Regions from separate parts of the Psychromonas sp. KJ10-5 genome, predicted to be linked through region 3. Evidence: predicted binding sites of a transcription regulator. Region 3 holds the regulator's gene; each other region holds the start of a gene.

Region 1 (10,658 bases), 230 kb from region 3:
AATAGTCAAATTACCCGCGGCAGTGGTGGTGGATTGGTTACCGTTAAATGGTATTAAAATCCAAAATGCCAGCGGAACTATTTGGCAAGGGCAAGCAAAACAAATAGAAGTGAATCGCAAATTGAGTTTTGAGAACGTAAAATGGGACGTTAGCTTAATGGACTTATTCACGTTAAATCTAGCTGGCGATGTCTCGTTTTATAATGGATCTGACGCGATGTCTGGTAAAGGTTTTGTCAGTTATGGTTCAGCAGGAATTAAAGCGACAAATGTTATTTTAGATTTAAGCTCTAGAGAATTACTTACGTTTATTCCAATGCGTCTACCGGTTAAAATTGAAGGTCAATTTTCCGCCGTGATCAAAGAATTTGTGCAAGGTCAGCCTTATTGTCAGCAATTGCAAGGAAATGTCTTGTGGCAAAATGCTGTTGTGAATAGCCAGTTAGGCAGAGTAAATCTTGACTCTCCAACTGTTGAATTGGGTTGTGATGATGGCGACATTACTGCCTTTGTCAGTCAAAAATCAGATGAGTTAACAACCGCGCTAGATATCACTTTAAGTGAGGGCGGGGTGTATAAACTAAACGGTGAGATTGAAGGTACTGATAAGTTAGCACCTTCAGTGGCTAAATCATTAAATTGGATAGGGCCTAAAAATACCAGCGGAGCAACCACAGTGACTTTCAGTGGTCAGCTATAAAGCCTTAACACAGGTTATTGAATAAAAATAACGTCTTAACTGGTATTTAACCATGTATGAATATACACTGTGTATGTTTACAGTTTATTAATGCGTGGAGATCCTAATGAAAGAGCTAACTAAACGCCAAGGCGAAGTTTTAGATGTAATTAAAGATCAAATAGCGAAGACAGGTATGCCACCAACGCGCGTGGAACTGGCAAAGATTCTTGGTTTTAAAAGTGCGAATGCAGCTGAAGAGCATTTAAAAGCATTGGCACGTAAAGGTGCAATAGAAATTCTATCAGGCACTTCGCGTGGTATTCGAGTTGTGACGGAACACAAAGATAACGAAGTCGCAGTAGAAGGTTTACCATTAATTGGTAAAGTAGCAGCTGGTGAGCCTATTTTGGCGCAAGAGCATGTTGAAACGCATTACGACGTTGACCCTACTTTGTTTCACCCCGCCGCCGATTTTTTATTGCGCGTGCAAGGCGAAAGCATGAAAGATATTGGTATTATGGATGGCGATTTATTAGCGGTGCATAAAACGCAAAATATTAATAATGGCCAAGTGGTTGTTGCTCGTGTTGAAGAAGATGTCACCGTAAAACGTTTTTATCGTGATGGAAAACAAGTGACTTTAAAAGCAGAAAATAACTTGTTTGATCCGATTAAAGTGGACTTAGAGTATCAATCATTTGATATCGAAGGTATCGCTGTAGGGGTTATTAGAACTGCAGATTGGATGTAATTAGGACAGTCATTTTTACTAAAAATGACCATATAATCTAGTCATAGAGAGAGATAAATGAAACCTTTAATTATTGTATTAACGTGCATCATGATGGGGTTTTGTTTGTTGTTTGGTGTCCTACAAGCAAATGCATTAAACTTCAGTAGTCGTTTACCTTTTATTACTCATAATAAAGCTTTAGTCATACATCAACCTAGCCGTGCATTGCCAGACTTCTCTTTTGAAAAAGCAGGTAAAGTCGCGTTTACTAATGCATCCTTAAAGGGGAAATGGACTTTATTTTTTGTGGGCTATACCTTTTGCCCAGATGTTTGCCCTTCGACCTTAGCTGATTTAGATCGTGTGTATCCAAACTTACAAAATGATCAAAATACGCGTACTCAAGTTGTATTTGTATCTGTCGATCCTAATCGTGATAAAGCAGAGCAACTAGCTGATTACGTTAGTTATTTTAATCCTAACTTTATTGGTGTTACCAGTACACATAAGCAATTGTGGCCTTTTGTTACGCAGTTAGGGTTGATTTATAGTATTGTTGAAAAGAGTGAAAAAGAAGAATATTACTTGGTAGATCACAGTGCTTCTATAGTACTGATTAATCCAGATGGTAAATTTCATGCAACCTTCAAAGCATCCCGTAATGAACAAGGTATTAATCACGTTAATATGGATTTAATGGTTGAAGATATTAAAAACATTCAAGCTAGCTATAAGCAAGATCAAACGATTAAATAACTGCTATATAGCCAGTAACCATTAACATTCACTAATGGTTACTGATCGAAATTTATAGTGTCTTTGTCCAAAATAAAGCACTGCCAAATTCTGGGTCTAATTGATAATCCGAAAATCCTAATGCTTCATAGGCTTTACAAGCGACTTCATTGCCACTCAATACCTCTAGCGTTATTTTACAACACTCTCGAAATTTAGCTAACTCTTCAATTCTTTCAAATAAGTGCTTAGTTAATCCATTGCCTCTGTAGTCAGAATGAACTACTACATCATGTATGTTAAACAACGGTTTACAAGCAAAAGTAGAAAAACCTTCAATGGCTGTTAATAAAGCAGCAGGTGTATCCCCATCAAAAATCAATACAATATACACATCCGTTCGCTTCATTAAGCTAGGTACTAAATTTTGTTTAGCATAGTCACTAATATCTTTACCACCACCCATAGGATCGCTAGCATAGTGAGACATCAAACTAAGGTATGCTTTAGCATGTTGAGGGTTGTTTAAATCTGCAATAAGCGTTTTAGTTTCTAGCATAGTCATTCCTTTCATATTATTGATTGATGTGAGCAGTCTAACGAAAGCATTAAGTAGATACTAGAATAGTCGCTCAATAAAGGGAGTTGATTCACTGGATTTGCTTAGCATGGTATTGGTTTTTATTTAAACCTATTGTTTTCTATGACCAAAGAGAGAAAGACTTTCTACGTGATTAGTAGAAATTAGAATTAATGGTGTCTAAATTTTATTATAGTGTTAGACTTCTAGACATCTAAACGTTTATTTGTAGAGGAAGCTATTATGCCAATTCGTATTCCAGATGATTTGCCCGCATCGAGCATTTTAAAATCTGAGAACATCTTTACGATGTCTGAGACACGCGCAAGTCATCAAAATATCCGTCCACTACGTGTATTAATTTTAAATTTAATGCCGAAAAAAATTGAAACAGAAACACAGTTGATGCGCTTACTGTCGAATACTCCTTTGCAAGTTGATATTGAGTTATTACGTGTGGATGCACGAGCAAGCCGTAATACGCCACAAAAACATTTAGATAAGTTCTATGGTGACTTTGAACGTATTAAAGAACAAAAGTGGGATGGCTTTATTATCACTGGTGCACCGCTAGGCACAATTCCTTTTGAAAATGTTTACTATTGGGAAAAATTCACTGAAATCGTCGAGTGGTCTCGTCATCATGTTACTTCAACATTGTTTTTATGTTGGGCAGCACAAGCAGCTTTAAAAATATTTTATGGTCTAGATAAAGTAACACGTGATGATAAGTTATCAGGCATTTATCCGCATAAAACACATCACCATCAACACCCTTTAGTACGCGGCTTTGATGATGAGTTTTGGGCTCCTTTATCACGTTATGCTGAGTTTGATAGTGTCGAAATTCAAGAGAAAACCGATCTCACCGTATTTGCAGATGAAAAAGAAGCTGGGATGTATTTAGCTGCTAGTCCGGATTGCCGTCAAGTCTATATCACAGGCCACCCTGAATATGATGCGACGACTTTACATAACGAGTACTTGAGAGACTTAGAAGAAGATTTAGAGCCTGAATTACCAATTAATTACTATCCTAAGGATGATGCGAGTTTAGCTCCTCGTGCTATTTGGCGCAGTCATGGTAACTTGTTATATAGCAATTGGTTAAATTATTGTGTTTATCAGGTAACACCTTATGATCTTACTGATTTAACCTAGTGATAGTGCTATAAAATTAACATCAAAGAGAATTTTTTAAATTTTTTTATTAAAAACTAGCGAAATTGAAAACCTTTCCTATACTTATTTATGAGTAAGGTAATTAAGGGATAAATTACTCTGTAGCAACAATGGTTGTTACAAAATTAGTTCGCAAAAATAGTTTTATATAGAAGGTTTGTTTATTACAACGGGCTTTCTAAATGTTTTTAGTAAATAAGTTTTATAAATTAATCAAGATATTATGGAGGTACAGCTATTTATTCTTATTACTCGTACCGGTGCATGAACAGACAACTATTATTGAGTTATTAATATAAATACTCACATGCTCGCAGAGCTACTAAGTTGGATTTGACTTGATTGATGCCGGTTGTACTCATTAACACTGGAGGTTTGGTTATTATTAGTTTTTATAGTTTACTTAAAAGCGGGTATCAGTGTTAGGCGCTTCATTAACTTTTAAGCGCATTGCCAACGGGCGTTACTAATATTTGCTTTTAACATATAGATTGTGAGCTTTAGTTTAAATACAATTAACTACATAATTGTTAAACAGTCACAATTAAACCGTTCTTTATTACACAAAAGCGAGCTACTTAATGGCTCGCTTTTTTATTCATTTTATATTTCATTTTTCTCCAGAAAGTTTACCGCCTTGCTTTGATGCTGAGCTATATCAATCGTATTAAATAAGTTATTTTGATAAGTAAAATTGCTCAGTTAATTAGTGAGGGGGATATTAATGTGCCTTACTTATTACTCGTTATGATTTATCGATTAATACCTGCCACAACATGAAAAATATTCATTAATATTGATTTTCTTTGTTTTTTTCAGTCAACAACTATCAAAAAATTCATAATTTATAACAGAATATTTCAAGATAGAAATGTCTTTGAAAGATTATGAGCTTAACTTTTATGCTATTATTTGCTCTCATTTTTTATTCTAAGTTAAGCAGCAGGGAACTCTATGTCGGTAAGTGATCGTAGTGCGATAATAAAAGCGCAATTAGAAAAGCATATTCTTCTGATAGATGGTGGTATGGGCACCATGATCCAGGATCAGAAATTTGAAGAGTCTGATTTTCGTGGCGAACGCTTTAAACAATGGAGTTGCGATTTAAAAGGTAATAATGATTTATTAGTGCTTACTCAGCCTGAAGTGATTGCTAATATTCATCGTGAATATTTAGATGCTGGTGCGGATATTCTTGAAACCAATACCTTTAATGCAACGACCATCGCCATGGCCGATTATGAAATGGAATCTATCTCTGCTGAAATCAACTATGAAGCTGCCCGTATTGCTCGTCGCGTTGCCGATGAGAAAACCGATGAGACTCCTGATCGCCCTCGTTTTGTTGCAGGTGTTTTAGGCCCAACTAATCGTACTTGTTCTATCTCTCCTGATGTAAATGATCCTGCTTTTCGTAATGTTACCTTTGATGAGTTAGTCATTGCTTATATTGAGTCAACAAAAGCATTGATTAAGGGTGGAAGTGACTTAATTTTGATTGAAACTATCTTTGATACGTTAAATGCTAAAGCAGCGGTTTTTGCGGTGGAGACGGTATTTGAAGAATTGGGGTATAAACTCCCTGTTATGATTTCAGGGACAATTACCGATGCATCGGGTCGTACCTTATCAGGGCAGACAACAGAAGCTTTTTACAACTCATTACGCCATGCAGAGCCACTGACTTTTGGTTTGAACTGTGCATTAGGTCCTGATGAACTTCGTCAATATGTACAAGAGATGTCACGCATATCAGAAACGTATGTATCTGCCCACCCTAATGCCGGTTTACCTAATGCTTTTGGTGAATATGATTTAGAAGCGGATGAAATGGCTACTCACATAAAAGAGTGGGCTGAAAGTGGGTTCCTTAATTTAGTAGGTGGTTGTTGTGGTACTACTCCTGCACATATCAAAGCGATGGCTGATGCTGTTGCCGGTGTTAAACCACGCGAGTTACCTGAGATAGAAGTCGCTTGTCGTTTAAGCGGTTTAGAAGCCTTAACGATTCGTGCTGATTCTCTTTTCCAAAATGTTGGTGAACGAACCAACGTTACTGGTTCGGCACGTTTTAAGCGTTTAATTAAAGATGAATTATACGATGAGGCCCTTGAGGTAGCATTGCATCAGGTTGAAGCCGGTGCTGATATTATCGATATCAATATGGATGAAGCGATGCTTGATTCCCTATTTGCTATGAAACGCTTCTTGAATTTATGTGCCTCTGAACCAGATATTTCACGTGTACCAATCATGGTCGATTCTTCTAAATGGGAAATTTTAGAAGAGGGGCTTAAGTGTGTACAAGGTAAAGGTATTGTTAACTCTATCAGTATGAAAGAAGGGGTTGATAACTTTATTCATCAAGCAAAACTAATCCGTCGTTACGGCTTTGCTGTGATTGTTATGGCTTTTGACGAAGTTGGTCAAGCAGATACGCGTGAACGTAAGTATGAAATATGTAAACGTTCATACGATATCCTTGTTAATCAAGTGGGCTTCCCACCTGAAGATATCATCTTTGACCCTAATATTTTTGCGGTTGCAACAGGTATTGAAGAGCATAACAATTACGCAGTTGATTTTATCGATGCGGTAAAAGACATTAAAGATAATCTGCCTCATGCGATGATTTCTGGTGGTGTTTCTAATGTATCTTTCTCGTTCCGCGGTAATAATCCAGTACGTGAAGCGATTCATGCCGTGTTCTTATATTACTGTTTCCAAAATGGTATGGACATGGGGATTGTTAACGCAGCTCAACTAGCAATTTATGATGATATTCCAAAAGAATTAAAAGATGCAGTAGAGGACGTCGTATTAAATCGTAATCCTAATGCCACTGATGCACTACTCGATATTGCTGAAAAATACCGTGGTGATGGCGCAGCAAAAGTTGATGATAGTAAAGCTCTTGAGTGGCGTAACCTACCTGTGAATGAACGTATTGCTCATGCTCTTGTTAAAGGTATTACTGAATTTATTGAAGAAGACACCGAATTAGCTCGTCAAGGCTTTGATATGCCAATTGAAGTGATTGAAGGGCCGTTAATGGACGGCATGAATATCGTAGGTGATTTATTCGGTGAAGGTAAAATGTTCTTACCACAAGTGGTTAAATCAGCACGGGTAATGAAACAAGCTGTTGCTTATTTGAATCCATTTATTGAAGCCACTAAAGCTGTTGGAGCGACCAATGGTAAGGTGGTGATGGCGACGGTAAAAGGCGATGTTCACGATATTGGTAAAAATATTGTAGGGGTTATTTTACAATGTAATAACTATGAAATCATTGACCTCGGTGTAATGGTGCCTACAGAAAAAATCATTAAAACCGCCATTGCTGAAAAGGCTGATCTAATTGGTTTGTCAGGCCTTATCACTCCCTCATTAGATGAGATGGTGTATGTTGCTAAAGAGATGCAACGTCAAGGCCTGAAATTACCATTATTGATTGGTGGTGCAACAACTTCTAAAGCACACACTGCTGTAAAAATAGAACAAAACTACGATGAGCCTGTTGTTTATGTGTCTAATGCTTCCCGTGCAGTGGGAGTTTGCCAGAAATTATTAAACCCAAAACATAAACCAGAGTTCGTTGAGAAATTGAATCAAGACTATCAACGTGTACGTGAGCAACATGCTAATAAACGTCCGCGCAGTGCGCCTATCGGATTGGCACAAGCACGTGCTAATGCGGCGAAATTAGATTGGGATAATTACCAACCAAAAGTACCTAATCAGTTAGGTGTACAAGTTATAAAAAATATGTCGATTAATGTGTTACGTGAATATATAGATTGGACACCATTTTTTATGACTTGGGGATTAGCAGGTAAATATCCTCGTATCCTTAAGGATGAAGTTGTTGGTGAAGAGGCAACCCGTTTATTTGCTGATGCATTGAAAATGTTAGATACAGTAGAAGCGGCTGGCGAGATCAGTGCATCAGGCATAGTAGGGATTTTTCCGGCTAACAGTGTTGGTGATGATATTGAAATCTACAGTGATGAAACACGTTCAAAGGTGTTGCAAGTTAGTAATCAATTACGCCAACAAACAGAGAAAAAAGCACCTTTTGTTAACCATTCATTAGCAGATTACGTTGCACCTAAATCAACGGGGGTAGCTGATTATATTGCTGCTTTTGCTGTAACGGGAGGAATTGGTGAGCGAGAAGTTGCGGATCGTTACAAAGCAGAGAATGATGATTATAATGCGATTTTAGTACAAGCAGTATGTGATCGTTTAGCGGAAGCCTTTGCCGAGTATTTACATCAAAAAACACGTAAAGAGTACTGGGGCTTTGCAGCAGATGAAACCTTAGATAATGACGATTTAATTCGTGAGAAATATCAAGGAATTCGTCCAGCTCCTGGCTATCCAGCTTGTCCTGAACATAGTGAAAAAGCCGTTATTTGGGACTTGATGAATGTAGAACAAGAGATTGGCATGCAATTAACATCAAGCTATGCCATGTATCCAGGTGCTGCTGTATCGGGTTGGATTTTCTCTCACCCTGAAAGTCGTTACTTTGCCATTGCGGGTATTCAAGCAGATCAAGTAGAAGATTATGCTCAACGTAAAGGCTGGGATATGCAAACTGCAGAGCGTTGGTTAGGTCCTAATATTGCTTAAAAGTATGTGATTTGATATTAATAAACTTCTTTTCAATCGCTTTTTATTAAATTAAGGCCTTAGGCTTAAAATTTTCTTACAAATCAAAAATAGTTTACACAACAGTAAAAAGTATTACTTATTTACTGTTGTGTAATTCATCTAATTTATATCAATCTACTTTGCTTCTTTACAAAGGCCAATTAGCTCTACTTATAGCTATAGCAAACTCAGAACCCTAAATGACGCTATTTTTGTGTTCGAGTTAAAGATTAACTAATAATCAAATTTACTATTTCCCAATATTTAACTATTGTTATTACTTTTGAGGTGTAAATTTTTAGTTTTATTATTGATCCTATTGCCCAGCATGCCGTACATAATTATTAAATTTAAAGTGGGAAAATCATCATGGCCGAACAAAACAGTCCAGAAAATATAAATAATGCCTCTGAAGTTGAGTTAACTGAGGAGAAGCTAGTTCAAACTGAAGAGCAGTTAAATTCGACTGGGGAGCCATTAGATGTATCTGAACTGTTACTACCTGAGTTAGACGGCAATGAGATATTACAAGCTGAAGTAGAAAATACTAATACGCTTGAGTCTAATCAGCAAACTGAAATTGACATCAATGACCTTGAGGCGATACTTGCACTTGGTGAAGAAGTCTTAGATTTAGATATTGAAACGGCAGCTGGTGAAGAGTCTGATGGTGGTTTTACATTGGTGGATTTTGATCGAGACGGTGAAGAAACTATTGCAACAACTGATTTTGAAACTGCAGGCTTTGATGATGATATAGAATCAACAATTTATACCGATGAAAACTCCAATGCAGAGACGATCAATACACCTCCTACTTTAACAATAACTAATACTAATGATTTTACTGAAGATGACGGTAGTGCTGTAGAAGGTGCTGTTGTTTCAACTTTTGATACAGCAGATGATGATGGCGACGAAGTTACAATTATATTAAGCGATACGGTTAATTATGAGATTGTTGATAATACCGTTGTTTTAACTGAAGCTGGTGCAGCAATGGTCAACAGCGGTGAAGAGTTGCCTGCTTACACTTTAACGCCAAGTGATGGTTTAACCGATGGTGATCCAGTATCTGTTGCTCCAAACGTAATCACTGTCAACGATGCCCCTAGCTTAATAATTACCAATTTAAATGATTTTACTGAAGATGACGGTAGTGCTGTAGAAGGCGCTGTGGTTTCAACTTTTGAAACCAGTGATGAAGAAGGCGATGAGGTTACGGTAACCTTAAGCGATACCGTTAACTACGAAATCGTAGATGGTACGGTTGTCCTAACTGAAGCCGGCGCTGCGCTAGTCAACAGTGGCGAAGAATTACCCGCATTTACCTTAATTCCAAACGACGGTACAACAGATGGCGACGCAGTAAGCGTTGATCCAAGTGTGACCACCGTGAATGATGCACCTGAAATTACTATTCTAACTAGCAATGACTTTACCGAAGATGATGGTAGCGCAGTTGCTGGCGCAGAAGTGGCGACTTTCGAGACCTTCGATGAAGATGGCGACGAAGTGACGGTTACGCTAAGCGATACCGTGAACTACGCAATCGTAGATGGTACGGTTGTGCTCACTGAAGCCGGCGCTGCGCTAGTCAACAGTGGCGAAGAATTACCGGCTTTCACCTTAACGCCAAACGACGGCACGGTTGATGGCGACGCAGTAAGCGTTGATCCAGGTGTGACCACCGTAAATGATGCACCAGAAATTACCATTCTAACTAGCAATGACTTTACCGAAGATGATGGTAGTACGGTTGCTGGCGCAGAAGTCGCGACCTTTGAGACCTTCGATGAAGATGGCGATGAAGTGACGGTCACCTTAAGCGATACCGTTAACTACGAAATCGTAGATGGTACGGTTGTCCTCACTGAAGCCGGTGCAGCATTAGTGAATAGTGGTCAAGAATTACCGGCTTTCACCTTAACGCCAAACGACGGCACGGTTGATGGCGATGCAGTAAGCGTTGATCCAGGTGTAGCCACCGTAAATGATGCACCAGAAATTACTATCTTAACCAATAATGACTTTACCGAAGATGATGGTAGTGCGGTTGCTGGCGCAGAAGTGGCGACTTTCGAGAC
Region 2 (10,658 bases), 500 kb from region 3:
GCTAACTTCTAATAATGACATTTAATAATCCCTTATAGTTTTTAAGGATTTAAGCTTTAAAAACGATTGAGTAAATTTATATTTTTGTGACAGAACACGCATCCATTGCTTCCTTTGGTCTACTTAATGTCATAAATACTTAATGGATCACATTAATTTATGTGACCTATGTCGACAAATGTTAAATGTGATTTATGTAGCACAGTTCAAAGTAACGATATTTTTATCGTATATTAAGTCACCAAAAGTAACATATTTAAGCAATCTTAACTGAAATCGGTTTTGATATAGATTAAAGCACAGTGCAATTTTGACTAAGTTAATTAGCTTAAGGGCGACTATAATTAGCATAAACCTGATTAAATGGTCAACTTGTTGGTGTTCAGTGTCGTTTATAACGCTCAGTTTTTTGATGTAATCGCTATAAATTTATTTAAAGTGCTTACTGTCGTGGTAATAGCTCTATTTTTTTGACCATATAACAGTGCTAGTTTGAGGCTAATACTTCGATCCATTACTAATCAATGTTATATTAGCGCTTCTATTTTTGATGTCAGGCTGATTATGAAACACCAACAAGCAGTTTTTTTACAGGAGATGGGGATTACTCATTGGCAAGTAAGAAAACCTGCGTTATTTAAAGCTGAAGAAGTGCATAAACAGTTAAATCTATCGCAATGTGAATTATTGGTGGTGTGTACCAAAGAAGATAAGCAGCATCCATTGATGCAAGCTATTCTCAATGCCTTTGAAATTGATAAAGATAAAGTGACTCACTGCTCTTTAGCGCAATTTGAAAATCAGCAGGGGGAATTACCTACTTTGATATGGTCGACTATCGGGAAACTTGAGGTTGCGCCTGCTCATCAGCTATTACATTCTCCTGCTTTAGCAATACTTGCTGAGCAGCGTCATGCAAAACAAACACTTTGGAAACAGTTCTGTGCCTACCGTCAGTAACCCAGATAATACTGCCATTATTGCTATGGCGATCAGTGACCTTCCTGACGTATTAACCATTGAATCAGCCGCACATAGCCACTCTTGGTCAGAAAAATTATTTATGAGCAATTTTGGGAAGCGTTATATTAACCATGTATTACTCTTAAATGATAAAATAGTAGGTTATTTTATTGCGAGTTATGTCGCTGGCGAAGTGACTCTATTGAATATTGCCATTGCGCCTGAGTATCAAGGGCAAGGCCTAGGCAAAGCATTATTGATTTATTTACAAGGCTTTTCGAGGGAATTAGCACAGCAGGAAATTTGGTTAGAAGTTCGCGCATCAAATCAAACAGCCATTAAGTTATATCAAAAGTTAGGCTTTGTAGAAGTTGATATTCGTCCTGCTTATTATCCTACAGATAATGGCCGAGAAGATGCGATTATTATGTGTTGTTATTTATAATTGGAAAAACCATGATTTCTAAAAATCAGTTAAAACTTATTCATTCTTTAGAACTTAAAAAACAACGTAAAAAGTTAGGCTTGTTTCTTGTTCAAGGTGAAAAAAATGTTGGTGAGTTATTTCAATCTGACTTTGACATCGTTAATTTATTTGCGACAACGGACTACATTAACAAACAAGCTAAGCAACTGACTGATCAGCTGTTAATTGCCAAAACGATTGAAAGTAGCGAAGAAGAGTTGCAAAAAGCTGGCACCTTAAAAACCAATAATAGTGTCATTGCTGTGGTTAAATGCAAAATGTTTACCCCTCCAGAACAGCAACACGCCGGATTAGTATTGGTGCTAGACCAAGTAGGAGATCCTGGAAACTTAGGTACGATTATTCGTGTCGCTGATTGGTATGGCATTAAACATGTGGTGTGTAGCCCAGACTGTGCTGACCTTTACAATCCAAAGGTGATTGCTGCGACTATGGGCTCTTTTGCTCGTGTGCAAGTGAGTCACGCGGATCTTACTGAATATTTAAGTGCGCAAGATAAACCTATCTTTGGTGCTTTTTTAGAAGGTAAAAATATTCATCAATGTAAATTACCGAGTAGTGCATTAATTGTTATGGGTAGCGAATCGCATGGTATCTCTGATTCGGTTGAAAAATTAATTACCGATAAAATTACTATTCCTAACTTTGGCCAAGCCGAATCATTAAACGTGGCGATGGCAACTGGTATTATCTTAGATAACTTCAAAAGATAGTGAGCTAGTTAACATTTTTTGCTTTTTTAAAATCCGATCTTTGTATCGGATTTTTTATGCCTAATTTAAAAAATTTGACTGAATTAAAACACCTCTAACAAATCCTTCTGAATAAAAATCAAACAAAACAATAAGATACTGATTAACTATGTTGCTAATTAAATATCTTTAATGCCTACACTAAGAATGGTTAATAACTCCCTCTCACCTTAGGCTATAGGCGTTTTTATTTTATTTTAAAAATTATTGATTTTACTTGTTGACAGATAATAATGATATCTATTATCATTTAGTTGTTGGCAGAGATAGCGGCTATTAAGTTGACTGAATTTATGAAGTAATCTTCCTGTCCAGAAGATGATGCATAAAAAGGAGTAAGTCCTTAATAGGTGGTAAACCCGTTATTTCTGTAGAGAGTAAGAGAATCGTCCTATTCTTTAATACTTTCTGTAACGCTAACTTATACTGATAACGCACATTATTAGTATAGGTTAAAAATGAGTCTTGTACCGCACAATACAAGCCTCATTAATAGATAAACTTTTCCATGAAAGTTTGTCTACACCATGGGATAAGCCACCCATCGGTGAATTGGTAAAATTAATATTGCAGCCTATAAAGGCGGGGGGTTGGAGTAGTCTGCAATATTAATCCCACGGTTAACTTTATTTTATAAACTTTTTAACTATCAGATCCTATAGCCACTAATGCAGATTTACATTGTCGACATAAGTAGGTTGTGCCTTTTTTAATTTTATTATGGCGGCGGATAGTTAGTTGATGCTCTGTACAATCACAACGATAGGTAAATAGTTTTCCCTGTACATCTCTGACATCTAATTGATGAGTGGTTGAAGCGGGGAGCTTAAAAACCTGTGTCATGATGCTTTGCCATTCTTTACCATGAGGTCTTACTTTACCAAATAATTGGTAAGTGATTAGGTGTGCAACTTCATGGGCAACGACTTGCTCAATAAAAATTTTTTTATTTTGTGCGTAGAGTATGGGGTTAAATTTGATGATGTTCTTTTGCAGATGTGCTGTCCCAGCGCTTCGACCTCGTTGGTTAAAGAAGTAGGTCGGTCTAGGAAAGTGACAATCAAAAAAGCACTCGGCTAGGATGAAACAATCTTCCCCTTTTGCTGCGAGTGCTTTTTTATCTTCAAACGTGAGCATTAATCGATGGTCGTTAAACTAAGATTAAAATGCCGCTGCTTTTAGAGCTTCTACTTTATCTAGTGATTCCCAAGGGAATTGCTCACGACCGAAGTGACCATAAGCAGCCGTTTCTTGGTAGATTGGCTTGATTAGGTCTAACATTTCAATTAATCCGTATGGACGTAAATCAAAGTGTTCACTGACTAAGCTTACGATTAAGCCTTTTGCTACTTTTTCAGTGCCAAATGTTTCTACACTGATTGATGTTGGCTCGGCAACACCAATTGCATAAGATACTTGGATTTCACAACGATCAGCTAAACCAGCAGCAACAATATTTTTTGCTACATAACGAGCTGCGTATGCTGCACTACGGTCAACTTTTGATGGATCTTTACCTGAGAATGCACCACCACCGTGACGAGCTGTACCGCCATATGTATCAACAATGATTTTACGACCTGTTAAACCACAGTCACCTACCGGACCACCAATAACAAAGCGACCTGTTGGGTTGATATGGAATTTAGTACGTTCAGATAATAGTTCTGCTGGTAGTACTGGTTTAATGATCTCTTCCATTACCGCTTCAACTAAATCTGATTGTTTAATATCTTCACGGTGCTGTGTTGATAATACAACCGCATCGATACCTACAATTTTGCCTTGGTCATAAGCGAACGTTACTTGGCTTTTTGCATCTGGGCGTAACCAATCTAGTTGACCACTTTTACGTACTTCGGCTTGTTTTTTAACAAGGCGATGTGCGTAAGTCACTGGTGCTGGCATGTAAACTTCAGTTTCATTAGTTGCATAACCAAACATTAAACCTTGGTCACCAGCCCCTTGCTCACGTGGATCTGAACGGTCAACACCTTGGTTGATATCTGGCGATTGCTTACCTACTACATTTAATACCGCACAAGAATCAGCATCAAAACCCATTTCTGAACTAGTGTAACCAATATCACGTACTGTTTTACGCGTAATCTCTTCAATATCGACCCAAGCATCAGTAGTGATTTCACCACCTACCATTACCATGCCTGTTTTTACGTAGGTTTCACAAGCAACACGTGCTTTAGTATCTTGCTCTAAAATTGCATCAAGTACCGCATCAGAAATTTGATCGGCGATTTTATCTGGATGACCTTCAGAAACAGACTCTGAAGTAAATAAGTCACGTGACATGTGAACTCCTATTCGGGATATTTAAATTAACATTCTTTGGATGTTTTTACATCTAGACGTCTATAATACATTTTTTTATGATGGATAACACCCTATTATTTTTAAATAAGATAGAACTGTTTTCTTACTTTAATAGTCGTAGAACAATAAAATTGCTGTTTATTTGTCTTAAACATAGCTTTTCTATGGGTTATACTCGCAAACATTTAAATTTTGCGGTTATGTTTTTTCCCTGTCTAATCGAGATCGTTTATGTCTTTGTTGCTCCAATGTAAAATCATGTTTAAAAAAGCACTTTTCTTTGTAAATAACTTGCCTCGTTTGCATTTTTGGGTGGTTATTTCTTTATTTCTTCTCCTACTTATCATTAGCTTAATTCCCACTCATGGGGATAAAAATAAAAAAATCAAACGTGAGCTAGTATTGCCAATTAGTGAAACAGCGAAAGGGGATTATGCTGTTGCAGAGCCTTTGGATGCTATCAATGTTGGTAGTGATAAATTATTTCCCGAGTTCTCCGGTAATCGAGAAATACAAAAAACAATCTCTGCGGGTGATACGTTAAGTGAGATATTCTCCGATGAAGGAATATCTGCTGCGGTGCTGCAAGAATTGTTAGAAGCTGATACGGAATATCTTCGTTTAGCCAATTTACTACCAGGCCAAGAAGTACAATTATTAATTAGCCCTGATAATCAATTATTAGCGTTAAAAGTGATTATTGACCGAGCAAATACCCTTAGCTTTGTATTAAAGGATGGGGCCTATGTATCAAAGTTAGATATAAAAAAGGGCGAATGGCGTAATAGCTATTACCAGGGAAGTGTGACTGGTAGCTTTTACGTTAGTGCAAAAAAAAGTGGATTATCAGCTAGCCAAATTCAACAGGTATCAAGTGCATTGCAGGATCAATTTGATTTCAATCGCCAATTACGAGCGGGTGATACATTCCATGTGTTAGTTGCCAAACAATATATTGAAGGAGCTTATAGTTTTGATAGTGAGGTGTTGGCGGTCATCATTAAAACAAAGTCGCGTAACTACACTGCCTTCCTCAATGAAGACGGGCGTTATTACGATAAAGATGGCAAAGGATTAACGAAAGCTTACCGTCGATATCCAGTTAACGGACATCCAAGAATTAGCTCTCGCTTTAATCCGCGTCGATTACATCCTATTACTAAACGTATAAGTCCGCATAACGGGACTGATTTTGCTGTGCCAGTTGGTACAAATGTTTATGCAACGGGTGATGGTGTTGTGGTTCGTGCGGGTTACCATCCCGCGGCAGGTAACTATATCGTGATCAAACACGGTCGTAAGTATACAACGCGTTTTTTACACTTGAGCAAAATCCTTGTTCGTAAAGGACAACGTGTAGAGATGGGTAAGCTTATTGCTAAGTCTGGTAATACAGGACGTTCTACTGGGGCTCATTTACACTATGAGTTCCATGTTTATAATAAACCTGTGGATGCAATGAAGGTGAATTTACCATTATCTCAAAAAGTGCCTGAAAAAGAGCGTAAAGCCTTTAATAAACGTCGTGACTTGTCATTACGTGAAATGGGCGAGCTTTAATTATTCCAAATATTGCTTAAAATAGTGATATTAGCTATTAAGTATATTATTAGATAGAGACATACATTATGTTATTAAAAAGTGATGCATACGATGCATGCATTGGTTACTTTGCTGACAATTTAAGTATCTTTGAAGGTAGCTCAAGACCTGCTACAGGCGAAGTGATTGCAGATATTGTTTTAGACGAAGTATCACAACTATTAATGAGTTTTTGTGAGCAGCAACCGCAATTAAGTAATGAAACACGTTTAATGGTAGTGGCTGAAGGGGATAAGTTAGTAGAAGATATTGAGCAAATATTAGGGAAGTGTTGGGAGTACAAAGCTTCACAAGAGCAAATTGAATTTATTAAAGAGTATTTTCTGTTAGTTAAAAACAGTTTAGATTCTCAAGTACCTTATTTATAAAGTATTCAAGTTTGTCATCAATCAAGCTAAAAGCATGCTTTTAGCTTGATTGATGCCCCATAGATTATATGAAGTTACTCAGCCATTATTATGCAAAAGTATGATGTAGATGCACCACTTCTAATAGTTTATCTTCTCGTTCAAATCGACTTTCCATTACTTGTCCTAACTCTGAAAGGTCACGATCAAAGTTCAGTAAAGTTTGGTCCGACGCATTTTCTGCATAGGTATCATTAAAATTGAGCGCAGTATCTGTTGTACTGTTTATTTTAGAATAGAGCTCTTGCGCTATTTTCAGGTTCTCTTCGCCATCTAGCTTTGATTTTTCGATAATTTGTTCATAAATTTCAAAGTGGCCGGTAGAAGCATAGTCTAATAGCACTTGGCAAAACTCAGTAATAACAGCTTGTTCAGGTAAGCTACGCTTTTCTTGTTGGTAAGGTGGTAACCCTGCTAACTTACAATATAAAATAACCAGTATTTGTCGTTCATCTAGCCAGTTATCTAAGATAGACAGTGTGCCACCCCATTCCTCTTTTGCTTGCTTTAGTTTTTTAAGCATAAAACCTCCTGTAAGTGAATCGTCATCAATGACTTAGGTTAATAAACTAATTCATCAATTAATTGATCTATTTTACTGGTTAAAATAACTTATTTATTCGTTGTAATTTTCGTCAATGGAACAACTATTTAACTAAAATTACGCCTTAAACTAAGCCATTTTTCATACACAAAATTTAGACCACTTATTTAATATAATTTATTAACACAAATAGACATTTAGTTTACACAACCTATTGACAATTTACTGTGAACTTATGCCCATTGTAAAAGGGCAGACATAAATAAAGTGTCCATATCATTACTTATAATAACGGTGATGGCTATGATTATTTGTTGATTATCAATAACAAATTTGCTCGTTAGAAGACTTGTTTAATACCCATTCAGTGTTGCATTATATTGTTTCATTTTTACAAGAGTGTGGTTATGGCTGAATTGAGTACAAAAGACGAGCTAAATGCATGGTGGTTTATTTTATCACAGGGTAAATTAGTCGCATTAGATAAAGGTGATTTTATCCCTTTTGGATGTATTAGTGAGTTACCTTTTCCCGATGGCATAACTAAAAACAAGCGATTATTAGGGCACTACATGGAACAGCCTTGTTATCTTGTGGATTTACCTGAACCCTTGGATGTAGGAATCGGAGAATATGTTGGTCTGCGCTCCTTGTTAGGGCGTGTTGATGATCTGCTTTTTGATATGACAGGACGTGCCTTTCAAATTAGTCTGTTTTATAAAACGCACCAATTTTGCGGGCAATGTGGGCAAAAAATGAACCCTATAGATTGGGAAATTGCAATGAAGTGCTATCACTGCCAACATCGCGCTTATCCTCGTGTATCACCTTGTATTATTGTGGCTATTCGCCATAAGAAAAAAATATTATTAGCCTTGCACAGTCGTCATCACAAAGACAATTACCCCGTTTATACAACCTTAGCAGGTTTTACTGAAGCAGGAGAAAGCTTAGAAGCCTGTGTCGAGCGAGAAGTCTATGAAGAAGTAGGGTTGAAGGTCAAAAATATTCAATATGTGAGCAGTCAGCCTTGGCCTTTTCCACATTCTCTGATGATGGGATTTATAGCTGATTATGCATCCGGAGAGATTGTGGTAGATCCGCATGAGCTAGTGGAAGCCAATTGGTATGATATTGATAATTTACCAATCGTACCAAAGCATGGCACAATTGCGCGGAAATTAATTGAGAAAACATTAAAGCGATGTCGTTAAGCTAGGGCTTAGGTATCGAAGTGATAGGTAATACCAAATTCATTTATGAAGTAAAGGAAGGTATATTCTATCAATAATTTAGAATTATCGCATAAAAGCTATCAATAGCTAAAATAGAAAAGGTTACTAATGACAGATTTAAAAAACGATCGCTATATTCGTGCTTTGCTAAAGAAAGAAGTAGATAAAACGCCTGTCTGGATGATGCGCCAAGCAGGACGCTATCTACCAGAATATAAAGCGACTCGTGCTCAAGCTGGTGATTTCATGTCACTATGTCGTAGTGCTGATTTAGCCTGTGAAGTAACCTTACAGCCTCTACGTCGTTTTGACCTTGATGCTGCTATTTTATTTTCTGATATTTTAACTATCCCAGATGCAATGGGCTTAGGTTTATACTTCTCGGAGGGAGAAGGCCCTAAATTTGAACGCCCTATTCGCTGTAAAAAAGATGTAGACAACTTAATCATGCCTGACCCTGAAGGTGAGCTTCAGTATGTAATGAATGCGGTTCGTACTATTCGTCGTGATTTAAAAGGTGAAGTGCCATTAATTGGTTTCTCCGGAAGCCCTTGGACATTAGCGACTTATATGATCGAGGGAAGTGGTTCAAAATTTTTCACTAAAATTAAAAAAATGGCATTTGCTGACCCGCAAATTTTACATACATTATTAGATAAGTTGGCTGATTCAGTGATCAGTTACCTTAACGCACAAATTAAAGCTGGCGCACAGTCGGTAATGGTCTTTGACACTTGGGGAGGGATTTTATCGCCACGTGATTACCAGGATTTCTCATTACAATATATGCATAAAATTGTTGATGGTTTAATCCGTAATTATGAAGGGGAAAAAGTACCTGTTACCTTATTCACTAAGAATGGCGGTCAATGGATCGAGAAGATTGCAGATACTGGTTGTGATGGCATAGGTTTAGATTGGACGATTGATATTAAAGAAGCAAAAGCACGTGTAGGCTCCCGCGTTGCGCTACAAGGTAATATGGATCCATCTATGTTATATGCATCACCTGAACGCATTCGAGAAGAGGTCGCTACTATTTTAGATGGCTTCGGTAAAGGCTCTGGTCATGTCTTTAACTTGGGGCATGGTATTCACTTAGACGTACCACCAGAAAATGCGAAAGTGTTTGTTGATGCGGTGCATGAATTAAGTACTCATTATCATCAGTAAGCGTACAAAATTGGATTTAAATTTGACTTAATAAAACATGCTTCGGCATGTTTTTTATTTGTATTGATCTCTCATTTTTAACCCACTAAGGTTAGTTGTTTGTTTTTTGAACGATATGATAAACTCTCATTTGTTATCAATGAGGTTAATATGTCTTTGTTTATTGAGCATCAGCAACTAACCGTTCGCCCCTTTACCGCCGAAGACAAACAAGATTTTGTACAATTAGTACAGCACCCATTGTGTATGAAATATAGCATTACTGGCATCCTATCAGAGCAACAAGCAAATGACTGTTTTGACACCTTACTGAATAATAAAAAACATAAAATGTATGCTATTCAATGTGTTAAGAGTGGGTTTGTCATTGGATGTACAGGTTTACAAGACTGCTTTATTGATGACCAAATCGAACCTTCATTTATTCTTCGTCTATTGCCAGATTTCCATGATCACCAAGATTTATTACCTACCTTAAGCTTACTCGTTGAGCAATTACTTATTGTGTATCAGTTGCCTGAATTACAAACTGTCATTTCACAAAAGAACCAACTCAACATGCAATTGATGAGTGCACTAAACTTTCAAAAAACCAAAGAGGTGACATGCCGTGGTATTGCTAGTTACCTCTATAAAAGGGGATTGTGAGCTCGCTTGTGAATGATTGAGGTTAATTCCTATATTTTTTTGCTTTTTTATTTAACAAAGTGAATAAAATGCTTTCGATTCGGGTAGAATGCGCGCAAGTTCAACTTTTTGGAAAAGCCAATCAATTGAATGTTTCACCGATGAAAACATTAACCGAGGAATGTGAAAGATAATGGAAAATAGCCGAACAATTAAACGAGCACTGATCAGTGTTTCTGATAAAACTGGTATTGTAGAGTTTGCACGTGAATTAGCTGACAAAGGGGTTGATATTCTATCAACGGGCGGCACATGTAAATTACTTGCAGAAAATAACATTAAAGTGACGGAAGTTTCTGATTACACTGGTTTTCCAGAAATGATGGACGGTCGTGTAAAAACTTTACATCCTAAAATTCATGGTGGCATTCTTGCTCGTCGCGGTATCGATGAAGATATTATGGCAAGCAATGATATTCAAGCAATTGATATGGTAGTGGTTAATTTATACCCATTTGCTGCAACTGTTGCAAACCC
Region 3 (10,658 bases):
CAATATCATTTAACTCGTGAAGGTGGGCATTCACATCGTCGCATATTGCATGCAGCTGATGCCACAGGAAGAGAGATTGAAGAGTCTTTATTAAGCGCTGTTAAAAAACACCCTAACATCACCTTAATGGAAGGCTATAATGCTATTGATTTAATTACAACTCGTAAATTAAATCTGCCTGCCAACCGTGTACTAGGTGCTTATGTTTGGAATAGAAAAGCGGAGCAAGTGGAAACGGTTAACGCACACTTTGTAACGCTCGCGACAGGTGGTGCAAGTAAAGTTTATCAATATACTAGTAACCCTGATGTATCTAGTGGCGATGGTGTTGCATTAGCTTGGCGTAGTGGTTGCCGTGTAGCCAATATGGAGTTTAATCAATTTCATCCAACCTGTTTATACCATGCAGACGCAAAGAACTTTTTATTAACTGAAGCGTTGCGTGGTGAAGGGGCTTTATTACTACGCCCTGATGGCACAAGATTTATGCCTGACTTTGATGATAGAGGTGAATTAGCGCCACGTGATATCGTCGCACGAGCGATTGATTATGAGATGAAACGCTTAGGTGTGGATTGTATGTACCTCGATATCAGCCATAAACCAAAAGACTTTATCATTAAACATTTCCCTACTATATATCAACGTTGTTTATCATTAGGTTTAGATATTGCTGAGCAGCCAATGCCAATTGTTCCTGCTGCACATTATACCTGTGGAGGTGTAATGATCGATCATCATGGTCAAACCGATATTGACGGTTTATATGCCATTGGTGAAGTGACTTATACCGGATTACATGGGGCGAATCGATTAGCATCAAACTCGTTATTAGAATGTATTGTTTACGCACACGCTTGTGCAAAAGATATCATTAACCGCATCCCTTTTTATAAACAAAGAAAGTTTGCCAAAATTCCTGATTGGGATGATAGCCAAGTTGAAAACTCTGACGAGCAAGTTGTGATCCAACATAACTGGCACGAGTTACGTTTATTTATGTGGGATTATGTTGGGATTGTTCGTACTGATAAACGTTTACAACGCGCCTTAAGCCGAGTTGAATTATTACAACACGAGATCACTGAGTATTACAGTAACTTTAAAGTAGGTAATAACCTATTAGAGTTAAGAAACTTAGTACAAGTCGCTGAATTGATAATAAAAAGTGCAATACAAAGAAAAGAAAGTCGTGGTTTACATTATAACCTAGACCACCCTAATCTTGGTGAAAACCCTAAACCTACGATTTTAAATCCTAATAAGGACTAATCGGTGTGAGCAGTGTTAATTAATCGGGCAAGTAACCGGTACTCTTCCTCTGCCACACTATCATAAAACACGATAAACCATTTTCTAGGATTATCGTGTTTTACTTCGACTAGCAAAGCATCCACCTGCTCTACGCATAAAAATATAACCCAATCATTATAAAAAGAACGCTTATTAATCGCACCAACTAACCGCGAAGGTTTACTTATTTCAATATTGCCACCATCAGCAACTAAGCAAGTAAAAGGATGCTGTACTGATGAGTGAACAAAATAAACTGAGCTAACAATATAAAGTAATAAGAAGATTGCACTTAGCCAGCCAATCCCCCATAACAGCAATAATATAATGGCACTGAACAGTAATAAGGTTATCGCCAAGACTTTGGCGATAAGTGACGGAGTGGTTGTTAACTTATACTTTAACGCGCTTGAGGATGACATTGACAATTTCAGCAAGCTGCAGATCTGGGCATTGCTCATGACCCATAAACCAAGCGAATAATTCAGGGTCTTCACAGGTTAATAGACGTTGGAAATACAACTTATGTTGATCGCTTAAATCAGTATATGCTTCTTTCGCAAAAGGCATTAACAACACATCGAGTTCTAACATACCACGACGACAAGCCCATATTAAACGGGAAAGAGGAACCTCTTTTAGCATGACTAAACCTTCCTTTTTAAATGAAAACGTTAAGTTATCGATCAACTTATCCGTATAAAATTTGAAACAAGCCAGTAGCTTATTATAAGCGACTATATTAGTCAGTTATTTATTCTGATAAATATCCAGTGTATGACATCAATAGCATAATTTATCAGTTGTAAAATAGACTATTGGCGATAACATTATATAAAAACACATTCGTCCATAAATGAGGCCAAACATGCTAACACTTAGCCAACTTGAGAATATCAGTCAATTACCCGATCTTGTTCTCTGCCCACTCGATAGCTGGGACTTAATCAGCATAACAGGTGAAGACCGTGTTACGTTTTTACAAGGACAACTTACTTGTGACTTAACCCAGTTAGCACCAGGTGAGCAAACATTAGCAGCGCATTGTAACCCTCAAGGTAAAGCATGGACTATCGCACGAGTCATTATACTGGCAGATCGTATTCTACTCACTCAACCTAACTCTGTATCTGCAATACAATTACCAGAACTTAAAAAGTATGCCGCTTTCTCTAAAGTAACTATTGAGAAAGAAACAGAATATAAAATATTAGGTTTAGCCGGTCGCAAGTCAGCAGAGTATATTGCAGAAGAGGTTGATACCGCAGCAACTCATGATACCAGTCGCTTATTAGAAACAGATACAGTGCTAATTAAACAACCCTACCCTTCATTACGTTACCTTGCAGTGATGAAAAACGATGTGGCGGATGCATTAGTAAAAGACTTAGCAGGTAAAGCAGAAATCTTTGACGATAGCTTATGGAATGCTATGAACATCGCAGCGGGTGTTGGTTTTTTAACAGCGGAAACGGCAGCACAGTTTATTCCTCAAATGCTAAATTTACAGGCGTTAAACGGCATTAGTTTTACTAAAGGGTGCTACATTGGTCAAGAAACCGTAGCACGAGCGAAATACCGTGGAGCCAATAAGCGCGCTATGTTTATTTTGACAGGCCGCTCAACTGAATGCCCTGCCGCAGGTCAAACGGTGGAAGTACTATTAAACAATAACTGGAAAAGAGTCGGTACTGTTGTCTCTGCTAGCCAATATGGTGATGGTCATATTGAGGCCTTAGCTGTATTACCAAAAGACACCAATCAAGAAGATATATTCCAAATTAAAGAGTTAGACGGGTCAACACTTTATTACGCACCGCTACCCTACCAAATAGTAGAAGACTAAATTAACTTGCCCTTAATTTTATTAAGGGCTTGTCCATTACTAGATTGAGCCAATTTACACTATATTTACCAATAACAAGAATTAATGCTATGATGCTCACACTTTTTATAAGGTTGAATTAACACTAATACCTGTACTGATGGAACACAGCTTGAGCCAAGAAATCATTCAATTACGCGATAAATCCGATGAGTTTTCTCGTCTACGCGTTAGATCTGCTCTCGCATTAATGAAAAAAGATGAAGCAAATGTGTTTCAAATTTGTCCATTATTATTCCATTACAATGCGCCTAGCTTACCGGGTTACATCAAAGGCGACGTCCCCGCTGGTATTAGCCAGTTTAATCCAACGAAAGAACATCAAGCACTTGCGCAGCAATTATTTTCAGTAGTTCCTGATTATCCAGTAGAACAAGCTGAGATCATTGGCCTTTATGCTATGGGCAGTACTTCATCTATCGGGCAATGCTCTGAAAGTGATTTTGATATTTGGATCTGTTACGAGCATTCCTTAGATCCAGACCGTGTTGCTTTACTTAATAAAAAGTCATGGGAAATAACCTATTGGGCTGAAAGCTTAGGAGTAGAGTTAAACTTCTTCCTAATCCCTGATAACAAGTTCAGAGTAACAAACAAAGCCTCAATGAGTAATGAGTCCTGCGGTACATCGCAACATATGCTGTTGTTAGATGAATTTTACCGAACGTCATTGCGTGTTGCTGGCCGTCGTATTCTATGGCGACAAATTCCACATGAGCATGAACATGATTATGATAATTATGTAAAAAACTTATATGATACCGGCCAAATAAACCCTGATGACTGGCTAGACCTTGGCGGCTTACATTGCGTGCCGGCAGAGGAGTTGTTTGGCGCTACATTATGGCAACTTTATAAGGGGATCGATAATCCTTACAAAGCAACCTTAAAAACTATCTTGATGGAAGCTTATTCATGGGAATACCCTAATACAGAGCTGATATCCACTTCTTATAAAAAAAGCTTCCAAGAGCAAGATTTCTACGATGAACATCTTGACCCTTATTGTTTGATGCTTGATAAAGTAAGCAATTATTTAATTAGCATTAATGATCTACAACGCTTAGAGCTCGTACGTGTTTGTTTCTATTTTAAAACAGAAGAGATGCTCTCTAAGCAATGTGATAATGAACATAATGCTTGGCGCCGCACTATTTTAAATAAACTAGTCAAGCAATGGGGTTGGACTGCAAATCAAATTATCGATCTAGACAATCGTAATAATTGGAAGATACGTGAAGTAAAACAGGCTAATCACCTATTACTTGATGCACTGATGCTGAGCTACAGTAATTTGATCAAATTTGCTCGAGTGAATGATATTAGTGAATCTATTAGTGCTGAAGATATCGGTATTTTGTCTCGAAAACTTTATGCAGCACATGAAACACTACCTGGTAAAGTAGATATTATTAACCCTAATATTTCACCTAATTTGATTGAGCATGATCTCAGCCTAATTCAGATTCCAGAACATCGCAAAAATAAGGCTGGTTGGTACTTATTTAATAGTACACTCGATCCATTTGAATTAGCATCTACACCAAACCTTGGGTATTCGCCTTATTTATCTAAGCTAGTAGCTTGGAGTTATGTGAATGGATTATATGATGAAGACACTACATTACATTTATATAATCAAGGGTCAGATCTCGTTGATAAAAACCTGAATCAATTTGCTAAAGATTTATATGCTGTATTTCCAATTTATGTCCCTAAAGCAAGTGATAAAGCACTGAGTGAACCTTGTGCCATTAAACATTTATCCATTTTTTTAAATGTTGAAAAAGATCCAACACGACACTGGCAAGATACAGAAGAGAGTGAATTAAACCAGATCGATAATGTAATGGCCTATGGCGAGCATAAAGAGAGCCTAATTGGCAGTATCGATTTTATCTACCGTAATTCATGGAATGAAGTGCGTACTTTACACTTTAATAGTCAGTTCTCAGTAGTGGAAGCTTTAAATACTATCTTGTCAAAAATGCATCAAGATGCTTCACCTCCTCAACAGATTGATCTGTTTTGCTATAGTCGCCATTTTAGTGAACAAATTTGCCAATCATTCGGTAGTAAACTGAATGAGTTTATTCAGTTACGTTTGCACACCGTACACACTCGTTCTGTACAAACATTGTGGACTGGCGGTAGAAAATTTGGATTTTACTTTGAACGTAAAGGGGTTTCATTGCAGCATTTAGAAAGTGCAGTGGACATTTATAGTCATATCTCTAATAAAAAATTATCTGCAAGCTCATTGAATTTAAAAACCACACATTATGACCAAACAGCTGATGTAATTGAATCGCACATTAGTGAAGGCTTAATACAATTCTTCTTTGAAAATTACCATAATGGTTTTAACGTTTATATTGCCAATGCAGAAAATGATGTAGAAACATTTTTAAACTTTGCAGGTTCAAAAAATGAATTTGTACAAAATGTTAATCGTTTTTATACTTCTAATAATCACTTATCTAATACAGAAGCGGAACAGATTAATTTCAACTTGCCGCAGTTTTATGATATTACACTAAATGAAGATAAAACCTTATCGCTTAACCCCTTCAAAAGCAGCACTTTAGTGGCTTCTGCACAGGACTTAATTTCTGCATTAACTCCTGCTAACGAACAATAAACGCTTTCGTTAAGTATTTTCCTACTCGACTATCTTCTTTTAAATTATGGACTTCTAGCCCTCTTTACGTATAGATTGCCATGTTTAATTTATCGAGGTAAAATAAAGCATATTTTTTAAAAGGTTATTGCTATGTCAACACAATGGAACGGTGAATATATTAGTCCTTATGCCGAACACGGGAAAAAAAGTGAACAGGTAAAAAAAGTGACTGTGTCGATACCAACTAAGGTATTGAAAATATTGACAGATGAACGTACTCGTCGTCAGGTAAATAACTTACGCCACGCAACCAACAGTGAGTTGTTGTGCGAAGCTTTTTTGCACGCTTATACCGGTCAGCCTTTACCTGAAGATGAAGAACTTGATAAAAGTCAAAATGTAAATATTTCAGAGACTTTAAGCAAGTCAACTAAATAAATTCATCAATAAAAAACCTCAATAAGCGATGCTCATTGAGGTTTCAACTAAGCTAATTTGACGATCGCAATTATTTTAATGCAGCCACCGCTTCTTTCACTAATTCACCAATCTTTTCCCATTCACGGTTATCAATCAGATCAGCAGGTACCATCCACGTACCACCACATGCTAATACCGCATTAATATCTAAGTAGTCGTTGATGTTCGCTGGCGATACGCCACCTGTTGGCATGAAGCTAACTGGATAAACCGCAGTTAATGATTTTAACATTGCCACGCCACCCGATGGTCCAGCAGGGAAAAACTTTAACGTCGTTAATCCCATTTCCATTGCTTGTTCAACTAATGATGGATTGTTAACACCTGGAATAATTGGCATGTTACGTTGTTGACAGTATTTAACCGTTGTTGGGTTAAAACCTGGGCTAACGATAAAATCAACACCAGCATCGATCGCTAAATCAACTGTTTCACTATTTAGTACTGTACCAGCACCAATTAACATTTCAGGAAACGCTTCACGTAAATTTTTAATTGATTGTGCAGCAGCTGGAGTACGGAATGTAATTTCTGCACAAGGCATGCCATTTTCAACTAATACTTTACCTAATGGCACAGCATCATTAGCATCTTTAATGGCAATAACAGGAATCACTTTGAGTGATTGTAATTTTTCATTTAATGTTGTCATTTTACTATCCTAAATATGAATGATTAATCTACAAATGGGGCAATGTATTTCATATCAATAATTGCACCTTTATGCTGTATCACAGTACTTGCTACTTGGTGTGCTTTTTCAGCAGCAATAACAGTTGTTCCACCTAAAGTTCGTTTTGACAAATAACCAGCGGCAAAAGAATCTCCGGCTGCAGTAGTATCGATAACATTTTCAGGATCTACTTTTTGCGCTGCAACACTAATTGAATCATCTGCAGTAATGATCAAACATTCGCCGCCACCTTGTTTAATCACTATTTCTTGAACACCTAATGCACGTGTACGCTCGATACATTGCTCAACTTTTGTATCACCAAATAATGCTTGTTCATCATCAAATGTTAGTAAGCCAGTATGAGTAACAGCTAGAATACGTTTAAATCCTTCAGCAGCCTCTTCAGCCGAATCCCATAACTTAGGTCGATAGTTATTATCGAAATAAACTTTACCACCAGCCGCTTTATAACGAGCCAAAAGATCATAAAGCTTTTCACGACTAGCAGGGGGCAATATCGCTAAGCTAATGCCTGAAAGGTAAATAACATCTTGTTTCAATAACGATTCAATATATTCATAACTTGCTGTCTCAAGCCAATATTTAGCCGCCGCAGCATCACGCCAATATAAAAAACTACGCTCACCTGTTTCATCTGTTTCAACCATATATAAACCAGGTTGTCTCGTTTCAGAACGTTGTACAAATTGTGTATCAATGCCTTCTTTGTTCCAAGCATCAATCATTTCTTGGCTTATGTTGTCTTCACCTAAGGCAGTAACGTAACTAACATTTACATCTTTACCTGATGTTAAACGTGACAAATATACAGCTGTATTTAGAGTGTCTCCGCCAAAGCTTCTACGTAAAACGCCATTTACTTCCTGTAATTCAATCATACATTCGCCGATCAAAGCGATATTGAAATTAGCCATTTGCTACCTCTATTATAAAAAATGGATTCATTGTCTTTTGTACTTAACTATCTCAATCTGTTGCAGCGAATAGCGTACGCTTGATGCACTCGATATAAAGCGCGGTATTAAGATCAACAGCAGCATCAACACGCAAAAATGTCGGCAATGCATTTGCATCTTATTAATACAACTTATAAGTTAAAAATTGTACATCACACAACCCGATTTGTAATACAAAAAGACACTATGTGTGATCCAGATCATCCACCTACATCACAATCAAAATAATTATCTAATATAAATATTAAGACGAAGTGAGCTAAATTCAGCCAACCCGCTTAGGTGCTTATTGTAGAGAGGTAATAAAAAGTAAGCTAAATCAATAGTTGAAGAAGCTAAATTATAAAAGGTTCTGGCTTTATAAGAGTTATTTAAAATATAAAAATAGAGAGCTCATCCTTAAAAATTAAAAAATAAAAGTGATTTTAAGGTTTATTTGTATTACTTTATTAAGCAATTTTTATCCACTTTATATGTAGCGAGGTCATAATGCTCTCCACTGTTAACGCCGTTCTGATGAATCAACAAGAAATTGAAGCCATTCAACAACAGCTAGGAAAAACAAGTTTAATGGGCCGTAGCCTAGATGCTTTAATTCAAGATACCGATAATTACCTAAAGCTACCGATAGACGTTCCAGGACATAGCCCTGCAGGTGGTTATGCACATAATAAGCACCAACAGAACTATAAATATATCGAACAAGCTGGACGGTTATTTCTCATTACCGGCGATGAAAAGTATGCCCAGTTTGCAGCGGCATTGTTAACTCAATATGCAGAGAAGTATTTAGTGCTAGGGTTTCAAGAACAGCGTAATACTAACCCTCCAGGGCGTTTATTTCACCAAATGCTCAACGAGCATGTTTGGTTATTATATTCGAGCCTAGGTTATAGCTGTATTAAGCATTGGTTAACGGAAGCACAACGTCAGTATATTGTGGAACAATTATTTGAACCTATGCTAGAAGTAGCTACGGTTAAGTATAACTTTGACTTTGACCGCATTCATAACCATGGTGTCTGGGCTGTTGCTGCAACAGCCGCGTGTGGTGCAGCAATAGGACAAGAAAAGTATATCGACTTAGCGTTACATGGTTTAGCTGGCGATGATATCCAAGGTGGTTTTCTAGCGCAATTAAGCAATCTATTTGCTCCTTCAGGTTATTACATTGAAGGGCCTTATTATCACCGTTACGCAATTCGCCCTTTATGTTTACTTGCAGAATTAACTCAGCGTTTCCGCCCTGAGCTAGATATCTTTAATTTTAAAGGTCAGGTGATCGGTAAAACTATCCAATCTCTATTATCAACGGCTTACCCTAATGGCGTCTTTCCCTCATTAAATGATGCATCGAAAAGTATGGACATTAAAGATGAAGGTGTGGTGATTGCCGTCAGCTTATATGCAAAGCATTATCCGGAAGACACTAATCTATATGGTATTGCTAACATTCAGGAGCAGATTTGGATCAGTGGATGTGGTGTTGCCTTATCACAAGCTTACCAAGCACAAGCGTCGGTTGAAGTACCTTGTTTACCGAGTGTTGAGTTGAATGAAGGTCCTGATGGAGATAAAGGTGCACAGGGCTTTATCCGAATGCAAAATTCACAAGGAGATATCAGCCAATTAGTGATGAATTATGGCCAACATGGTATGGGCCATGGACATTTTGATACCTTGGGTATGACCTACTTTAACAATAATCAGGAAGTATTACGTGATTATGGTTTTGGTCGCTGGGTTAATATCGAGCCTAAATTCGGAGGTCGATATCTTGATGAAAACAAATCATACGCGCGTCAAACTATCGCACACAATCTAGTATCCGTTGATGCAGGTTGTCAGAATGACTTTGATGTTGAGCTTGCTGATAGTAAACATGGCGAACCACACTTCTTTATCGGTGAAGGCAAAGTACAAGCAATGAGCGCTTTTGCTGAAGACTTTTATCCAGGTGTTGAACAACAACGTTCACTAATATTAATTGAACATGAGCAATTAACACAGCCATTATTAATCGATTTGTTCCGTTTAAGCAGCCATACAGCACATCAATATGATTATTCACTACAATACCAAGGCCAAATCATTCGCACTAACGTTGAACACAAACAACATGCCACACTCAACCCAATGGGTGATGACGCAGGTTATCAGCACCTATGGAATGTAAGTGAAGGCAAAGGTCAAGACACTAATTTAGTGAGTTGGTTACAAGGTAGTAGCTATTACACTTGGTTAAGTGCAAGTTCAGCTGACGACACGCTCTTCTTTACGCGCACAGGGGCTAATGATCCTGACTTCAATTTACGCAGTGAAACGAGTTTGATTCTACGTCGTAATGCAAAAAATAGCTTATTCGCTAATGTCATCGAAACACACGGTTACTTTAATGAAGCTATAGAAGCAAGTTTAGATGCACGTGGAAAAATACACACCATTAATATTATTGGCTTCAATGAACAAGCCTCTGTGATTGAAGTATTAGGTGACGATATCGCATTAATCGTGATGATCAACAACGCCAAAGACGCAACAGCAGCAAGTGAAACAACTATCGAATTTAATCATCAAACGTACAGCTGGAAAGGTTTCTTAGTTGTAGAAAGTAAGAGGTCTTAATCATGAGTTATCAACCCCTTTTAATGAGCTATGAACAAGCAGCCGAATTACGTCAATATGTCGATAGCGACTCGTTAATCGGCCTTTCTATTAGTGAAG

What was found. Region 3 encodes MetJ, which represses methionine synthesis genes. Its sites were predicted from a motif close to TAGACGTCTAGACGTCTA; they were not measured.
Region 1: the regulator MetJ is predicted to act here: its motif matches at 2,930-2,947, upstream of metA (homoserine O-acetyltransferase MetA).
Region 2: the regulator MetJ is predicted to act here: its motif matches at 4,558-4,575, upstream of metK (methionine adenosyltransferase).

Annotation. Positions count from the first base shown of each region.
Region 1 is NZ_CM147864.1:2,875,618-2,886,275, reverse strand. It holds gene AC0L3W_RS12570 (type II secretion system protein N) at 1-700, shown strand, start outside; gene lexA (transcriptional repressor LexA) at 807-1,433, shown strand; gene AC0L3W_RS12560 (SCO family protein) at 1,491-2,171, shown strand; gene AC0L3W_RS12555 (GNAT family N-acetyltransferase) at 2,224-2,709, opposite strand; gene metA (homoserine O-acetyltransferase MetA) at 2,974-3,891, shown strand; gene metH (methionine synthase) at 4,867-8,550, shown strand; gene AC0L3W_RS12540 (VCBS domain-containing protein) at 8,941-10,658, shown strand, end outside.
Region 2 is NZ_CM147864.1:2,606,447-2,617,104, reverse strand. It holds gene AC0L3W_RS11540 (dipeptide ABC transporter ATP-binding protein) at 1-21, opposite strand, end outside; gene AC0L3W_RS11535 (DNA polymerase III subunit psi) at 565-960, shown strand; gene rimI (ribosomal protein S18-alanine N-acetyltransferase) at 914-1,408, shown strand; gene AC0L3W_RS11525 (RNA methyltransferase) at 1,420-2,163, shown strand; gene AC0L3W_RS11520 (SprT family zinc-dependent metalloprotease) at 2,845-3,339, opposite strand; gene metK (methionine adenosyltransferase) at 3,364-4,512, opposite strand; gene mepM (murein DD-endopeptidase MepM) at 4,792-6,093, shown strand; gene AC0L3W_RS11505 (DUF3802 family protein) at 6,162-6,503, shown strand; gene rsd (sigma D regulator) at 6,592-7,065, opposite strand; gene nudC (NAD(+) diphosphatase) at 7,494-8,300, shown strand; gene hemE (uroporphyrinogen decarboxylase) at 8,430-9,494, shown strand; gene AC0L3W_RS11485 (GNAT family N-acetyltransferase) at 9,645-10,142, shown strand; gene purH (bifunctional phosphoribosylaminoimidazolecarboxamide formyltransferase/IMP cyclohydrolase) at 10,315-10,658, shown strand, end outside.
Region 3 is NZ_CM147864.1:3,109,372-3,120,029, forward strand. It holds gene nadB (L-aspartate oxidase) at 1-1,272, shown strand, start outside; gene AC0L3W_RS13560 (protein YgfX) at 1,269-1,715, opposite strand; gene AC0L3W_RS13565 (FAD assembly factor SdhE) at 1,687-1,938, opposite strand; gene ygfZ (tRNA-modifying protein YgfZ) at 2,162-3,139, shown strand; gene AC0L3W_RS13575 (class I adenylate cyclase) at 3,291-5,819, shown strand; gene metJ (met regulon transcriptional regulator MetJ) at 5,952-6,239, shown strand; gene AC0L3W_RS13585 (bifunctional 4-hydroxy-2-oxoglutarate aldolase/2-dehydro-3-deoxy-phosphogluconate aldolase) at 6,310-6,933, opposite strand; gene kdgK (2-dehydro-3-deoxygluconokinase) at 6,957-7,892, opposite strand; gene AC0L3W_RS13595 (heparinase II/III domain-containing protein) at 8,451-10,559, shown strand; gene AC0L3W_RS13600 (heparinase II/III domain-containing protein) at 10,562-10,658, shown strand, end outside.